Regions from separate parts of the Undibacterium sp. TJN25 genome, predicted to be linked through region 1. Evidence: riboswitches for the same ligand, from Rfam matches in the RefSeq annotation. Region 1 holds a riboswitch; the other holds the start of a gene.
What was found. A riboswitch is a leader RNA that binds a small molecule or an ion and turns the genes downstream of it on or off. The one in region 1 is predicted to bind cobalamin.
Positions count from the first base shown of each region.

Region 1 (8,018 bases):
GGCGCTGGATGCCTGCATCAACAACAAGACCAAACCACTCGGCAGCCTCGGCCGTCTGGAAAGCCTGGGCAGGCAGATCGGCCTGATCCAGCAAAGCACGCAGCCCTCGCTGAGCCAGCCCGCCATCATCGTGTTTGCGGCGGATCACGGCATCTGCGCAGAAAACATCTCCGCCTTTCCGCAAAGCGTGACCTGGCAGATGGTGGAAAATTTCCTGGCGGAAGGCGCGGCCATCAACGTGTTTGCACGCCAGAACGGCATTGCCCTGCATATCGTGGATGCAGGCGTCAACCATGACTTCGGCCCACGCGAGCAGCTGTTGAACCGCAAGGTGGCAATGGGCTCGCAGAATTTTGCACAGCAGCCGGCGATGACGGCAGAGCAGTGCAGGCAGGCGATACAGTACGGCAAGGCGCTGGCGGCAGACCTGCCCGGCAACGTGCTCGGCTTTGGTGAAATGGGCATAGGCAATACCACCGTGGCAGCCGCGCTGATGCACAAGCTGACCGGTGTGCCGGCAGCGCAATGCGTGGGTGCGGGCACCGGCCTGTCCGCCGAAGGCGTATTGCACAAGCAGCAGGTGATAGAAAAAGCTGCAGCATTGCATGCGGGCGTCACCGAGCCGCTGGACATCCTCGCGGCCTTCGGCGGGTTTGAAGTGGCAATGATGGTCGGCGCCATGCTGGAAGCCGCGTCGCGCCGCATGGTGCTGCTGATAGACGGTTTCATCGTTACTTCAGCGCTGCTGGTGGCTGCGAAGCTGCAACCATCCATCCTCGACTATTGCGTATTTGCCCATCGCTCCGACGAGAGCGGCCACGCAAAAATGCTGGATGTGCTGCACGCGCAACCCCTGCTGCAGCTGGACTTGCGCCTGGGGGAGGGCACGGGCGCTGCGCTGGCTTACCCGCTGTTGCAGGCAGCCGTCAACTTCATGTGGCAGATGGCAACCTTCGAGTCTGCCAAGGTCAGCGGCAAGAGCTAGGGGCCTGGATTCCGCCATGCATCAGCTACGCCTGTTTTTTATCGCGCTGCAGTTCTTTACGCGCATTCCCATTCCGCGCTGGGTAGGCTTTGATACATCCTGGCTGCACCACGCGTCGCGTTACTTTCCGGCCGTGGGCTGGGTAGTGGGCGCCTGGACTGCGTCGGTGTATGCATTGGCGTCCGCGCTGTGGCCGCAGGCAGTCGCTGCCGTGCTGTCCACCGTGGCCGGCATCTGGATGACGGGCGCTTTCCATGAGGATGGTCTTGCCGACGTATGCGACGGTTTCGGCGGTGGTTCCACGCCGGAGCGCGTGCTGGAAATCATGAAGGATTCGCGGGTAGGCGCCTACGGTGCGATAGGTATCAGTTTGATGCTGCTTGCCAAATGCACGGTGCTCGCCGGCCTGCCGCCGGTCTGGGCCGTGGCCGCCTTGCTGATGGCGCATCCGCTGTCGCGGCTGATGGCGGTAAGCCTGATCTGGAAGCTGGCCTATGCGCGCCTGGAGGGCAAGGCCAAGCCGCTGGCGCAGCACATGTCAAATAGCGAATTCCTGCTGGCATGCGTAACGGTGCTGCTGCCTGTTGCGGCGCTGCTGTATTTCAAGGCTTTCCTGTTGCCGCACTTCCTCGCAGGCCTGGCCTTGCTGCTGCTGGCCGGCTGCTGGCTGGCGCGGCTGTTCGTGCGCCGCATTGCCGGCTACACCGGCGATTGCCTGGGCGCCGTGCAGCAGTTGTCGGAACTGGCTTTTTATCTTGGGTTTGCCGCGGCCATCGGCAAATTTATCTGACTCATTTGATTCTTCTGATGTAATGCGACTCTACCTGATCCGCCATCCCCGGCCCGAGCTTGCCGCCGGCACCTGCTACGGCCAGGCGGACCTTCCCGCGGATGCCGGCCATTGCAGCGAAGTCGTCGCCGCGCTTGCACAAAGCTTGCCGCCTGGCGCGCGCATCATTTCCAGCCCGCTGCAGCGTTGTTCGGTGCTTGCGCATGCATTGGCGCAGGCCATGCAAAGCAAGGTGCCCGTGCTGGATACGCGGCTGATAGAAATGGATTTCGGCAATTGGGAAATGCGCCGCTGGGATGATATTGCGCGTGCCGAAATTGACGCCTGGGCTGCGGATACCGTGCATTACCCTCCAGGCGGTGGCGAAAGCGTGCTGCAGATGGCCGCGCGGGTGATGGAGTTTCTACGCGACATTCAGCGCCAGCCCGATGCTGTCGTTGTAGTGGTTTGCCATGCAGGGCCCATACGGCTGATGCAGGCTTACCGTCAGGGAATGCAAGTGGCGGAGCTGGCGGCGCAGGCAGTCAATTCCGTTACAGGCCCGGCGGCAATCCTCTACGGCCAGTGCGTGCAGATAGATGTGCCCAGGATTGGGTAATCTTGCAGGATTGATATTTTTAAATGGACACTTCCCGTTGTGCTGACCCCTTGCCTTTCACGTTCGGCATGCATGCCACGGACTCTTGCCTTGATACAAAGCCCGAGACCCTATAAAATGGCGGGGTTTTGGTGCTCGCGGACATGCTCATGTCCGCGGTTAAACGGGAAACACAGTGCAAGCCCAGCCTTACCATCCGGCGATTTTGCATAATGTGTGCTGCCCCCGCAACGGTGTACAAGTGCCTCGCTAGTCCTCTCAAGGTTCCTCCTGAAGTCTATCCTGGCAAGCTCTCTTCCAATACCACTGTGCAGTCTGCATGGGAAGGTCGGATAGCCATACTTGTTAGCCCGGATACCGGCCAAGATAGGTGAAAGTGCTGCGGACGGGGATGTTCGTCAGGAATTTTTCTTTGCATCGCAATGGCTGCCGGGACTGTGTCCACAGGCAGCGCGCGCATGTATCCGATAGCGGCACTTTTGTTCAATCCAGCCTGCGGGGACGTTGGCTGGTTGCCTCTTTTTTGTAGCTATCATGACCTCTATCGTTTCCCGCCGCGCTGTTTCAGCGCTGAAGCCGCTCGCCATCAGCCTGGCCGTTGCCTCCCTCTTTCCTGCAGCTTCGGCATTTGCCGAAGATACTGCTAACACTGCCAACGTCGTCATGACCGCAGGCCGCCAGGTGCAGGCCGCCAAGGACGTGCTGGCCGACAACGTGGTCATTACGGCCGACGAAATCGCCAAGTCCGGTTCGTCTTCTGTAGTAGACCTGCTGCAAAAGCAGCGCGGCATTGAAATCGCGCGCAACGGCGGCCCGGGCACGACCTCTTCCGTGTTCATCCGCGGCACCAGCAATTCGCAAAACGTGGTGCTGGTAGACGGCGTGCGCATCGGTTCCTCTACAACAGGCGGCGCCACATGGTCCACCATTCCCCTGTCGCAGATCGAGCGCATTGAAATCGTCTATGGTCCATTGAGCAGCCTGTACGGTGCGGATGCCATCGGCGGCGTGATCCAGATTTTCACCAAAAAGGGCTCCGCCGGCGCTACAGTCACACCAACGGCATCCGTTGGCGCCGGCACCTACGGGCTGCGCAAGGCGGATGCAGGAATCTCCGGCGCGACTGAAAACCACATCAGCTACGCGCTGAATGTCGGCCATGAAGAGGCCGACGGTTTCTCCGCCAGCACGCCTGCCGCAGGTTCTTTCACCTACAACCCGGACAAGGACGGCTACAAGCTGGACAGCGTCAGCGGCCGCCTGGCTTATGAATGGTCCAAGGGCCAGGAAATCGGCGCGAGCCTGTTGCAAAGCCGGCTGAAGGCGCAGTTCGATGCCGGCCCGGGTTATGACGACCGCACGCAGCAAGACTTGCAAACGCTGGCCATCTACAGCAAGAACAAGGTCACCAATGACTGGACGCTGAAAACCCAGTACGCCCAGGCCAAGGACAAATCCTTCACCGATGCGTCCTACGGCAAGAGCCAGATCAACACCGAACAAGACACCTTCAACCTGCAGAATGACATCAGCATCGGCAAGGATGTGTTGCAGGTGCTGGCGGAAAACCGCAAGGAAAAAGTCACGACCACTACCGCGGAAGTCAACGGCGACCGCACGACGAATTCGCTGGCAGCTTCCTACGTGCTGAAACGCGGCGCCAGCCTGGCCAGCGCCAGCGTGCGCTATGACCACAGCTCGGTGTACGGCTCCAATACCACCGGCAGCATCGCCTACGGCTTCCGTATCAACGACGCCTTCCGCGTCAACGCCAGCTACGGCACCAGCTTCCGCGCGCCTACCTACAATGAGCTGTACTACCCAGGCTTCGGTATTTCCACCAACAAGCCGGAAAAAGGCAAGAACGCGGAGATCGGCGCCTACTATGAAATGGGCGATACCCAGCTGAGCGCGGTGTACTACCAGAACAAGCTGACCGATCTGCTGGTCAGCACCAATGTCTGCCCGGTACAGCAGGATACGCATCCGTTCGGCTGCTCGTACAACGTGGAAAAAGCCACGCTGTCCGGCCTGACCGTAGGCGGTTCCACCAAGTTCGGCGACCTGAGCCTGCGCGCGTCGCTGGATATCCAGGATCCGAAAGACGACACTACCGGCCTGCAACTGGCGCGCCGCTCCAAGCAGCATGGCAACGTGGCTGCCGAGTACTCCCTGGGTAAAGCCAAGCTGGGTGTGGAAACGACTTTCTCCGACAAGCGTTATGATGATGTCGCCAACAAGAAGGTTCTGGGTGGCTACAGCCTGCTGAACCTGTATGCAACCTACGACATCGCGCCAAGCTGGTCCGTCATCGGTCGCTGGAACAACGTGCTGGATAAAGACTACCAGCTGGCAAAAAACTATAATGCTGCAGGATCCAACGTGTTTGTCGGCCTGAACTACGGTTACAAATAATCGTAGAAATCATAGTTATTTGTAAATTGACCGGTATCAAGCAAGAACTAAGCTGTACCGAAGCAACACCGGCCGGCCCCAACGGGCCGGCCGCAGTAATACAGTAGTGTGATGTAAGCCTTCCAGTTTTTCCGGCAGCCGCCGGCAAGACTGGCGGCATCCCAGATTTCCCTTTTACAAAGGCTGATTGTGCCTCTTGCCTCTGCCGCCGGTATCCGCCTCGCCAGACCTCCTGCCGCTTCCGGGCGCGCGCTTGTCGTCCTGTCCGGGCTGCTGGCCGTGTCGGTCGCCAGTATCCTGGCGGCCTGTGTTGTCGGCTCCATCTCGCTGTCTTACGGCGAACTATTCAATGCGCTGGCAGATATCCTGCGCAGCAAACCTTCTACACTGGCAGCAACATTGCTGGAATTGAGGCTGGGCCGCGCCCTGTCCGGCTTCTCCGTCGGCGCCACGCTGGCGCTGGCCGGCGTGCTGATGCAGGCGCTGCTGCGCAATCCGCTGGCCGAGCCCTATGTGCTCGGCATTTCCGGCGGCGCCTCGGTCGGCGCGCTGGCAACCATACTTTTCCTGGGCACCGCCTGGATGATAGACGCAGCCGCTTTTGCCGGCGCGATGGCAGTGGCCATGCTGCTGTTCGGTCTGGCCTACCGCGACTTCCGCGGCAGCGGCAGTTCCGAAGGCAATGCGCCACTGCTGCTGCTGACGGGCGTCATCATCGCGGCAGGCTGCGGCGCGCTGGTCAGCCTGATGCTGTCGATCGCACCGGACAGCCGCATGCGCGGCATGGTGTTCTGGATGATAGGCGACCTGTCGACGACGCAGCCGCGCTACCTGCCTTGGGTCATCCTGCTGGCGGTGCTGGCTTTTGCGATGAAGGCGGCGCGTTCTATCAATGTCGCCGCCATGCACGCAGACAATGCCAGCACGCTGGGCATCAAGGTTGGCAGCCTGCGGCAGGGCATGTTTTTCTGTTCGGCGCTGCTGACGGCAAGCGCGGTCAGCAGCGCCGGCAGCATAGGTTTTGTCGGCCTCATCATGCCGCATGCCTGCCGCTTTGCCTGGGGGCCGGACCACAGGCTGTTGATACCGGCTTCGGCGCTGGCAGGCGGCAGCTTCCTGGTGCTGGCAGATACGGTGGCGCGCAGCGTCGTCGCGCCGCAGCAGTTGCCGGTAGGCGTGATCACGGCAATCATCGGCGTGCCGGTTTTCCTGTTGCAGCTGCACCAGCTGAGGCGGCGCTGATGCAGGCCCGCAAACTGGATGTATATGTCGGCAAGCGCTGCCTGGTCCGTGACCTGGAGTGGCAGGTGCAGCCGGGCGAATGCTGGTGTGTGATAGGCCGCAACGGTGCCGGCAAGAGTACCTTGCTACGCACGCTGGCAGGCCTGCGTCCTATTGATGTAGGCCAGGTGAGCATGCATGGCAAGGATGTCGGCGCGTGGCCACTGGCGGAACTGGCGCGCGAGCGCTCCTTCCTGGCGCAGGGCAGGGTGGATGCTTTCGCCTACACCGCGATAGAAACCGTACTGAGCGCGCGCCACCCCTACCACGACAGCCGCTACTGGGAATCTCCCGAAGATATCGCGCTGGCGCATGCAGCTTTGCAGGAACTGGATGTTGCCGACCTGGCAGACCGCGACGTGCGCAGCCTGTCCGGCGGCGAGCGCCAGCGTGTGGCCATTGCGGCCTTGCTGGCGCAGGATGCCGGCCTGATGCTGCTGGATGAGCCGGCCAATGCACTGGACCTCGCGCACCAGGTCAGCGTAATGCAACTGTTTGCCCGCCTGTGCCGGCAGCAGCACAAGGCTGTCGTCATGGTCAGCCATGACCTGAACCTGGCTTACAGCATCGCCACGCATGCGCTGCTGCTGATGGGCGACGGCGCGTGGCAGGCAGGCACTGCCGCCGAAGTGATGACGGCAAACAGGCTGAGCCTGTGCCTCGGCCATCCCATAGAGATGTTCCGGCACGGCGGGCAGACGGTTTTTCTTCCCCAACATTGAACAAGGCAGGCATGGACCAACAGGGTAACGACCGAAGTAGCGACCAGGGCGAAAATTCCGGCGGTGCGGACAATATCAACACTCGCCACCAGCGCCGCATGCAGCGCAAGAAAGAAGTCGTTGACCAGAAAATCCAGGCAGCGCAACGCCGTACCGGCGTTCTGCTGGTCAATACCGGCAACGGCAAGGGAAAAAGCTCCAGCGGCTTCGGCATGGTGATGCGCGCCATGGGCCATGGCATGAAAGTCGGTGTCGTGCAGTTCATCAAGGGGGCGATGTCCACCGGCGAGGAAATGTTCCTGCGCCGCTTCCCGGAAGAAGTCAGCTTCCATGCAATGGGCGAAGGCTACACATGGGAAACCCAGGACAGGGAGCGCGATATCGCCAAGGCCCAGCTGGCCTGGGAGCAGGCAAAGCGTTTTCTCAGCGATCCGCAGATAGGCCTGGTGCTGCTGGATGAATTGAACATCGCATTGAAATACAAATACCTGGATATCCAGCAGGTGCTGGCCGACCTGGACGGCAGGCCCGAAATGCAGCATGCGATAGTGACCGGCCGCGGCGCACCGCAGGAACTGATCGATATCGCCGATACCGTCACCGAAATGCAGGTGGTGAAACATGCTTTCAAGGATGGCATCGCCGCCCAGGCAGGGGTGGAGTGGTAATACGATGATGCCAGACCGCGAAACCACTGTTGTACTGATTTCCGCCATTGCCTCCGGCCAGGGCAAGACCACGGTCACGGCGGCGCTGGCGCGTAAACTCGTCAAACAGGGCCGGTCGGTCAGAGTGTTCAAGACCGGGCCGGATTTTATCGATCCCATGATGCTGGAACGCGCCTGCGGCCATCCGGTGCAATCGCTGGATTTATGGATGGTAGGCCTGGAGCAGTCGCAGGCCATGCTGGCGCAGGCGGCGCAGCAAGCCGATGTAATCCTGATAGAAGGCGTAATGGGCCTGTACGACGGCAATCCGTCGTCGGCGGACCTGGCGCGCGCATTCGGCGTGCCGGTGCTGGCCGTCGTGGATGCCGGCGCCATGGCGCAGACCGTCGGCGCGGTCGTGATGGGCTTGCGCGATTTCGGTCCCGTGCAATTGGCGGGCGTGGTGGCAAACCGGGTGGCCTCGCCCGGCCATGCAAAGATGATCGCCGACGCCATGCGGGATATCCCGTTGCTTGCCACGCTGCCCAAACAGCAGCAGGCGCTGCCGGAAAGGCATCTG
Region 1 covers NZ_JBMPPM010000009.1:127,825-135,842, reverse strand. The annotation lists gene cobT (nicotinate-nucleotide--dimethylbenzimidazole phosphoribosyltransferase) at 1-985, shown strand, start outside; gene ACO0LO_RS21630 (adenosylcobinamide-GDP ribazoletransferase) at 1,002-1,775, shown strand; gene cobC (alpha-ribazole phosphatase family protein) at 1,798-2,373, shown strand; cobalamin riboswitch at 2,486-2,753, shown strand; gene ACO0LO_RS21620 (TonB-dependent receptor domain-containing protein) at 2,908-4,788, shown strand; gene ACO0LO_RS21615 (FecCD family ABC transporter permease) at 4,978-6,030, shown strand; gene ACO0LO_RS21610 (ABC transporter ATP-binding protein) at 6,030-6,791, shown strand; gene cobO (cob(I)yrinic acid a,c-diamide adenosyltransferase) at 6,803-7,459, shown strand; gene ACO0LO_RS21600 (cobyrinate a,c-diamide synthase) at 7,464-8,018, shown strand, end outside.

Region 2 (8,018 bases), on a different contig from region 1:
CGGCTTGCCTTTATGATTTCCCGGCCGCAGCTGCATCGGCCAGGGCCCGGACGCGTGTCCTGCACCTGCAATCTGCGAGGCATTTACTCAACTATTTTGGAGAAGGTCTTGAAAAAATTACTGTTCATCGCGGCAGCCGTCGCCGGCGCTGCCCTATCCGTCACATCCATCAACGCGCTCGCAGCAAGCGCCAGTTACCAGCTGGACCCTTCACATACCTACCCCAGCTTTGCGGTAGACCATTTCGGCGGCATCTCGATCTGGCGCGGCAAGTTCAAAAAAAGCAGCGGGACACTGGTGCTGGATCGCGCGGCACAAACCGGCAGCGTGGAAGTCACTATCGACATGAAATCGGTCGACACCGGCAACGGCACGCTGGACGGTGAGCTGGTCGGCAAGGAATTTTTCGATACCGATAAATTTCCCGTTGCGACCTACAAGGGCACGCAGATCAAATTCAAGGGAGATGTCCCGGTGGAAGTGGCAGGCGAGCTGACAATGCACGGCATTACCAAGCCGGTGACACTGACGATAGAATCGTTCAAATGCTTCCAGAATCCGATGCTGAAGAAAGAAGTCTGCGGCACAGAATCTACCGGCACATTTAACCGAGGCGACTTCGGCATCGACACGGGCAAAGCCTACGGTTTCGACCTGAAGACGACGCTGCATATCCAGGCTGAAGGCGTAAGACAATAAGGGAGCACGCAGTTATTTGGCGCAGACCCAGGCGCCGAACAAGGCTCCAGGCCAAAAAGGCGAACCGTGCTGCGGTTCGCCTTTTTGGTGCGCCATACCCAAAACTAAGGTTTAGTAAGCGGCAGTCACTACCTGCTGGCGATGGGCTGCCGTTTCCAGCTCCGTAACGAAGGCATCGCCGTAGTCGGCATACGAAATCTTGCTATTGCCGGCCGCATCGCTGATCAAACTATCCCTGCCCACGCGGAATTGCCCCAGCTTGTCTCCAGGGCCGATTTCCGCCGCCGGCGCGAAGAACGTCCAGTCAATGTCGGTAGCCGCCCGCAAGACCGCCAGTGCATTCCTGTGCGCGATGGCATACGGACGGTACATGTCGGGGAAGCCGGGAGCATCGACCAACTGCACGCCGGGCGCCACCAGCAAGCTGCCTGCACCGCCTACCATCACCACCCGCTTGACTCCCGCTGCACGTGCCGCAGCAATCAACACTTCAGCCTGCTTGATCACCAGGTCGGCAGAATCCGGCCCTGGTCCAAAGGCGCTGGCCAGTACATCGTGGCCGCGTATCGCCGCAGTCAGTGCTGCAGTGTCGAAGCTATCTGCCACCACCGCATCCACACCTGCCAGTGCCGGCGGCAAACCCGAAGTGCGGCGAGTGACTGCGGTAACCGTATGACCGCGCTGTACCGCCTGCTGGGCGATCTCGCTGCCGATATTTCCTGTTGCGCCTATCAATGCGATTTTCATGCTATTTCCTTTTTTCTGAACATATATGCATATATGTATCCAATATAGATACATATTAGTATAAAAAAATTGGCTAACGCCCATGTCAGCCAACCATCTCCAACTACTGTCTTACCGTTCTTACCCGCTCTTCAACACATCTTTCAGCACATCTTCCACGCTGATGCCTGCAATCACCGCCTCCATTGCATTCTCCGCCTTGGCAATCACGCCCTTCAGCACGCCGGTAATGCACCGCCCCACTTCGCAATCCGGATTCGGCATATTCGCATGCAGGGCCAGCACGCCGGGCTCGTCCACGGCGCGGTAAATCTCCAGCAGCGACACCTGGGCGGCGGGCCGCGCCAGCATCGCACCGCCAGTGCTGCCCATGGATGCCGTTGTCAGGCCGGCCTTGTTCAGCATGCCCAATATGCGGCGTATCATTGCAGGATTGGTGTTGACGCTGCCGGCTATCATCGAAGATGGCAGGAGGCCTTCCGTCGAGGCCAGCAGGGTCATGATGTGTACGCCAACAGCAAAACGATGACTGGTATTCATGCATTTCCTTAATATGTATCCATTGTAGGTACATATCTTTTTCAATGCAAGGAAATTGTTGGAACTTCACGCCGCCCTCGTTTTGATCAAGGCGAGGCGAACCAGTGGCTGCGCAAGCCGGTTAAACAAAGCTTCGAAGGCTACCCAGACGACTTGCCGTCTTGATGCTAGGCCGTTTCTGTACACGTCAAGGATGTAGAATCAGGCTTTCATTTCTTATTCCTATCCATGACCACGCCCATACGCTGGGGCATACTCGGCACCGGCCAGATTGCCCGCCGCTTTGCCGATGCCTTATCCGCCCTGCCTGACGCACGATTGCACGCTATTGCATCGCGCCAGCTGGCAAGCGCCCAGGCATTTGCCGCCGGGCTTGAGCCCGCCAACAACGGCGTACGCTGCTACGGCGATTACCAGTCCTTGGCGCAGGATGCCGACGTGGATGTCATCTACGTCGCCACGCCGCATTCTCTGCATGCGGAAAACACGCTGATGGCCTTGCAAGCCGGCAAACCCGTGCTGTGCGAAAAACCGTTCACGATGAACGCCAGACAGACAAACGAACTTGTCCGCATGGCACGCGATAAAAACCTGTTTCTGATGGAAGCGATGTGGACACGCTTTTTGCCGGCAGTGCAGGAAGCCAGGAAGCTGGTGCTGGGGGGCGAGATCGGCAAGCCGCGCCTGATACAGGCTGATTTCGGATTTGCGTCCGACCTGGGACCGGAACACAGGCTGCGTAACCCCACCCTTGGCGGAGGTGGACTGTTGGATGTAGGCATCTATCCGCTATCCATCGCCGCCTTCCTGCTGGGAGAAATCACCGGCGCCGAGGCAGTCGCCGAACTGGGAGATACCGGCGTGGATGAGCAATCGGCATTCATACTCAGGCACAAGAGCGGTGGCCTGTCGTCCTGCATCAGCTCCATCAAGGCCAGCACACCGGCAGACTTTGTCGTCTCCGGTGAGCTTGGGCATATCCGGCTGCATGCGCCGTTCTACCGCTGTGCCGGCCTGACGATCACGCTGGACAATACACCCGCGCGCAGCATCAGCCTGCCCTATGTCGGCAACGGCTATACCCACCAGGCAATCGAAGCCATGCGCTGCCTGCGCGCCGGCCTGATTGAAAGCCCGGTAATGTCGCTGGATGAAACCATGGCGCTGATGGGATGGATGGACCGCATGCGCCAGCAGTTCGGGCTGCATTACCGCGAAGATCAGGGCTAAACCAGGCAACATGCGGAGACCGGTGTTTACCGCTTGCCCGCCTCTTTGCAACGGCGCTATGATGGATGCCGCCACCCGGGCATTGATCTTGATATTCCAGGACACCAGGACATAACGGCGCCATGCAAGCATACCGCTACACCCACACCGTCGGCAGCAAGACTTACGGCTTTCATGACCTGAAAGACCTGATGGCGAAAGCAACGCCGGCACGTTCCGGCGACATGCTGGCCGGCGTCGCCGCAAGTAGCGCCGAACAACGGGCGGTAGCACAAATGGCACTGGCGGAACTGCCGCTCACCACCTTCCTGCACGACGCGCTGGTGCCCTATGAAGAAGACGAAATCACGCGGCTCATCATGGACAGCCATGATGCCGCCGCTTTTGCGCCGGTCAGCCACCTGACGGTGGGTGATTTCCGCAACTGGCTGCTGGGCGACGAGGCGGACAGCGCCGCGCTGGCGGCACTCGCGCCCGGCCTTACGCCGGAAATGGCAGCGGCCGTTTGCAAGATCATGCGTAACCAGGACCTGATCCTGGTCGCGCAGAAATGCCGCGTGGTAAGCGCTTTCCGCAACACCATCGGCCTGCCGGGCCGGCTGTCCACACGGCTGCAACCCAATCACCCCACCGACGATGCCAGCGGCATCGCGGCCAGCCTGCTGGACGGTTTGCTGTATGGCAGCGGCGACGCCGTGTTCGGCATCAACCCCGCCACCGACAATGTGCTGCAAGTGGTGAAACTGGTCGGCATGATGGACGACATCATCCGCCGCTACGAGATTCCGACGCAATCCTGCGTGCTGACCCATGTGACCAATACGCTGGAAGCGATCAGGCGCGGAGCGCCGGTGGACCTGGTGTTCCAGTCCATAGGCGGCACCGAAGCCACCAATAGCAGCTTTGGCGTCAACCTGGCGTTGCTGGACGAAGCGCATAGCGCCGCGCTGTCGCTGAAGCGCGGCACCGTAGGCGACAACCTGATGTACTTTGAAACCGGGCAGGGCAGCGCACTATCTGCCAATGCCCACCACGGGATGGACCAGCAAACTTGCGAAGCGCGCGCTTATGCGGTCGCGCGCCGCTACAAGCCGCTGCTGGTCAATACTGTGGTGGGTTTCATCGGCCCCGAATATCTGTTCGACGGCAGGCAGATCATCCGTGCCGGGCTGGAAGACCACTTCTGCGGCAAGCTGCTTGGCCTGCCCATGGGCTGCGACGTCTGCTATACCAATCATGCAGAGGCAGACCAGAATGATATGGACGTGCTGCTGACCTTGCTGGGTGTAGCGGGCTGCAGCTTCATCATGGGAGTGCCGGGCTCGGACGACATCATGCTGAACTACCAAACCACGTCCTTCCACGATGCACTGTATGCGCGCCGCGCGCTGGGCCTGAAACCGGCGCCGGAATTTGAGGCCTGGCTGCACAAGATGCAGATATTTACCGGCATGGAGGAACCCGGTGGGCAATTCCGGCTGAACGACGCGCTGCCGCCGGCTTTCCGGCAAGCGCTGCTGCGCCTGTCCTGATCGAGATCAGGTACAGCAATGAGCGAGCAAAAACCACCCGTCACGACCAACCCCTGGGGCAGCCTGCGCCGCTTTACCGCCGCCCGTATTGCATTGGGGCGTGCAGGCATCAGCCTGCCCACGCAGGCGCACCTGGCGTTCCAGCTGGCGCATGCGCAGGCACGCGACGCAGTGCATCTGGAACTTGATGTCGACAAACTGGCGCCTGCGCTGAGCGCCGCAGCCGGCAGGCGGCATGAACCCTGCCTGAACCTGCACAGCGCCGCCGCTGACCGCGCAACCTATCTTCAGCGGCCGGACCTGGGGCGCAGACTTGATGCCGCATCGATAGAAATGCTGAACGGTTTACCGCGGACAGCCCCGCATGAACAGGATACCCGCCCAGAGCTTGCACTCATCGTTGTCGATGGTCTGTCGGCGCTCGCCATCATGCAGCATGCAGCGCCCTTTCTCAGCCTTCTGCACCAGCGGCTGGCGACAGAAGATTGGTCTGTCGCGCCCATATGCATCGTCCGCCAGGGCCGGGTGGCGGTCGGCGACGAAGCCGCCCATTTGCTGGGCGCAAAAATGGCAGTCGTGCTGATAGGCGAACGGCCAGGACTGAGTTCGCCTGACAGCATGGGCCTGTACCTGACATGGATGCCGCAGCCCGGCATGAACGACGCCGGCCGCAACTGCATCTCCAATGTCCGTCCCGCGGGGCTAAGCTATAAAGATGCCGCCGCCAAGCTGCATTACCTGCTGTCGGAATCCCGGCGGAGGCAACTGTCCGGCGTAGCGCTGAAGGATGATGCAGTGGAGGAACCCGGCCTGCTGGCGCCGCCGCACAATTTCCTGCTGGAGTAGGACTTCCTACAGGCTTGCCCTCCCTTTTCTGCCAAAGTGCCGCACAGATGAAAAATATTAATGCTTGATCTACGCTCATTTATCTTTACGTTTACGTTTACGTAAACGTAAATTAATGTGCTATTCTTAAATCAACAGGTGCGCTGCCCATTATCTTGGGCAGCGTTAAACGGGAAAGCGGTTCGCACTGCCTCACAAGTCAGTGCCAAGCCCCTGCTGCCTCCGCAACGGTATGCGAGTGCGGTTACATCATCTACGCCACTGGTCCATGCATGGACTGGGAAGGCGATGTAACAAGACTCGCAAGCCCGGATACCGGCCTGTTGATCATCAGAAACATTGCGGAAGGCCTTGTCTGAGTGGAAGCTGCCGTACTGCCTGCAAGGGCAGGCGGTGTCCTGTTCTCTCAATTCATCTCCATTCATTCTGCAATTTTTCTGAGGTCTGCTTGCGTACGGAAGGTGCGCAAGGGGTGTTTGCACACCCATGGCCGGAGCTTCTCACCAGCATAGAAACTGGCGGGAAATCCGTTTTCAGGCAAACAGGCAGGACCGTACATCGCGAGTCTCAGGCTCGCCGCGCCCTGCCGTCCGAACAGGAAATGCATCATGAACCATGCTTCTAGCGCTTCAGTCCACTCGTCCATCCCTTCTATCTCCTCTGCCCCCTCCGTCAAGCTGCTGATCAACGGCCAGTTGCTGGAATCCAAAACCGACCAATGGCGCGACATCGTCAATCCGGCAACCCAGAAAATCATCGCCCGCGTGCCTTTTGCCACGCCTGAAGAAATGCAGCTGGCCGTCAGTAGCGCCAAACAGGCTTTTGCCACGTGGCGCAAGACCGCCATCGGCGCGCGGGCACGCATCTTCCTGAAATACCAGCAGCTGATACGCGAGAACATGCAGGAACTGGCCGCCATACTGACGGCCGAACAAGGCAAGACGCTGGCCGACGCCGAAGGTGATATTTTCCGTGGGCTGGAAGTAGTGGAGCACGCTGCCAATATCGGCAACCTGCAGATGGGCGAAATTGCCAATAATGTCGCCAGCGGCGTCGATACTTACACCCTGAACCAGCCACTGGGCGTATGCGCCGGCATCACCCCTTTTAACTTCCCCGCGATGATACCGCTGTGGATGTTCCCGATGGCGATTGCCTGCGGCAATACCTTCATCCTGAAACCTTCCGAGCAAGATCCGATGGTGACAATGCGCCTAGCCGAACTGGCGATGCAGGCTGGTATTCCTGCCGGCGTGCTGAACGTTGTGCATGGCGGCGAAGAAGTCGTCAATGCGATCTGCGACCATCCTGATATCAAGGCAGTGTCCTTTGTCGGCTCCACCCGCGTCGGCACGCATGTATATAACCGCGCCACGCTGGCAGGCAAGCGCGCGCAATGCATGATGGGCGCCAAGAACCATGCGATCGTGCTGCCGGATGCCAACAAGGAACAGACGCTGAACAACCTGGCCGGCGCCGCCTTCGGCGCCGCAGGCCAGCGCTGCATGGCGTTGTCGGTCGTGATCCTGGTCGGCGATGCGCAAAACTGGGTGCCTGAGCTGCTGGACAAGGCGCGCTCGCTGAAAGTGAATGGCGGCGCGGAACCGAATACCGATATCGGCCCCGTCATTTCCCACGGTGCAAAAGCACGTGTCACCGGCTTGATTGAACAAGGCGTCCGCGAAGGCGCTCAGCTGGTCCTGGACGGACGCAATCCGTCCGTCGCGGGCTACGAGGAAGGCAACTTTATCGGTCCCACAGTATTCACCGGCGTGCAGCGCGGCATGCGCATTTACGAAGAAGAAATTTTCGGCCCGGTATTGTGCGTCATGCACGCGGACAGCCTGCAGGAAGCAATTGCCATCATCAACGCCAATCCCAACGGCAACGGCACCGCACTGTTTACGCAATCCGGCGCCGCGGCCCGCACGTTTGAAGAGGATATCGATGTGGGCCAGATCGGCATCAACGTGCCCATCCCTGTTCCGGTGCCGCTGTTTTCGTTCACGGGCTCACGCGCTTCCAAGCTCGGCGATCTTGGCCCTTATGGCAAACAGGTGATCGCCTTCTATACACAGACCAAAACCATCACGTCGCGCTGGTTTGACGACAGCACGACGGCAGGCAAGGTCAATACGACGATCAACCTGAAATAGGCGGCCGCCATGGACTTCGAATTAAATGAAGACCAGCGTGCCTACCAGCAGTCCGCCAGGGATTTCGCCGCGCGCGAGATGGCGGCAAAGGCCGCGCGCTGGGATGCGGAATCCATCTTCCCGGTGGAAGTGATCGCGCATGCGGGGGAACTGGGATTTTGCGGCATGTATGTGCCGGAGGAACTGGGCGGCCTGGGATTATCGCGGCTGGATGCAGTCATCGTGTTTGAAGAGCTGGCGCGCGCCTGCCCTTCTACCGCGGCGTATA
Region 2 covers NZ_JBMPPM010000005.1:38,540-46,557, reverse strand. The annotation lists gene ACO0LO_RS13550 (YceI family protein) at 109-699, shown strand; gene ACO0LO_RS13545 (NAD(P)-dependent oxidoreductase) at 811-1,446, opposite strand; gene ACO0LO_RS13540 (Rrf2 family transcriptional regulator) at 1,567-1,986, opposite strand; gene ACO0LO_RS13535 (Gfo/Idh/MocA family protein) at 2,215-3,216, shown strand; gene ACO0LO_RS13530 (ethanolamine ammonia-lyase subunit EutB) at 3,339-4,748, shown strand; gene eutC (ethanolamine ammonia-lyase subunit EutC) at 4,767-5,594, shown strand; cobalamin riboswitch at 5,714-5,932, shown strand; gene ACO0LO_RS13520 (hypothetical protein) at 6,016-6,204, opposite strand; gene ACO0LO_RS13515 (CoA-acylating methylmalonate-semialdehyde dehydrogenase) at 6,203-7,750, shown strand; gene ACO0LO_RS13510 (acyl-CoA dehydrogenase family protein) at 7,760-8,018, shown strand, end outside.
Region 2: another riboswitch for cobalamin. It lies ahead of ACO0LO_RS13515 (CoA-acylating methylmalonate-semialdehyde dehydrogenase); the one in region 1 lies ahead of ACO0LO_RS21620 (TonB-dependent receptor domain-containing protein).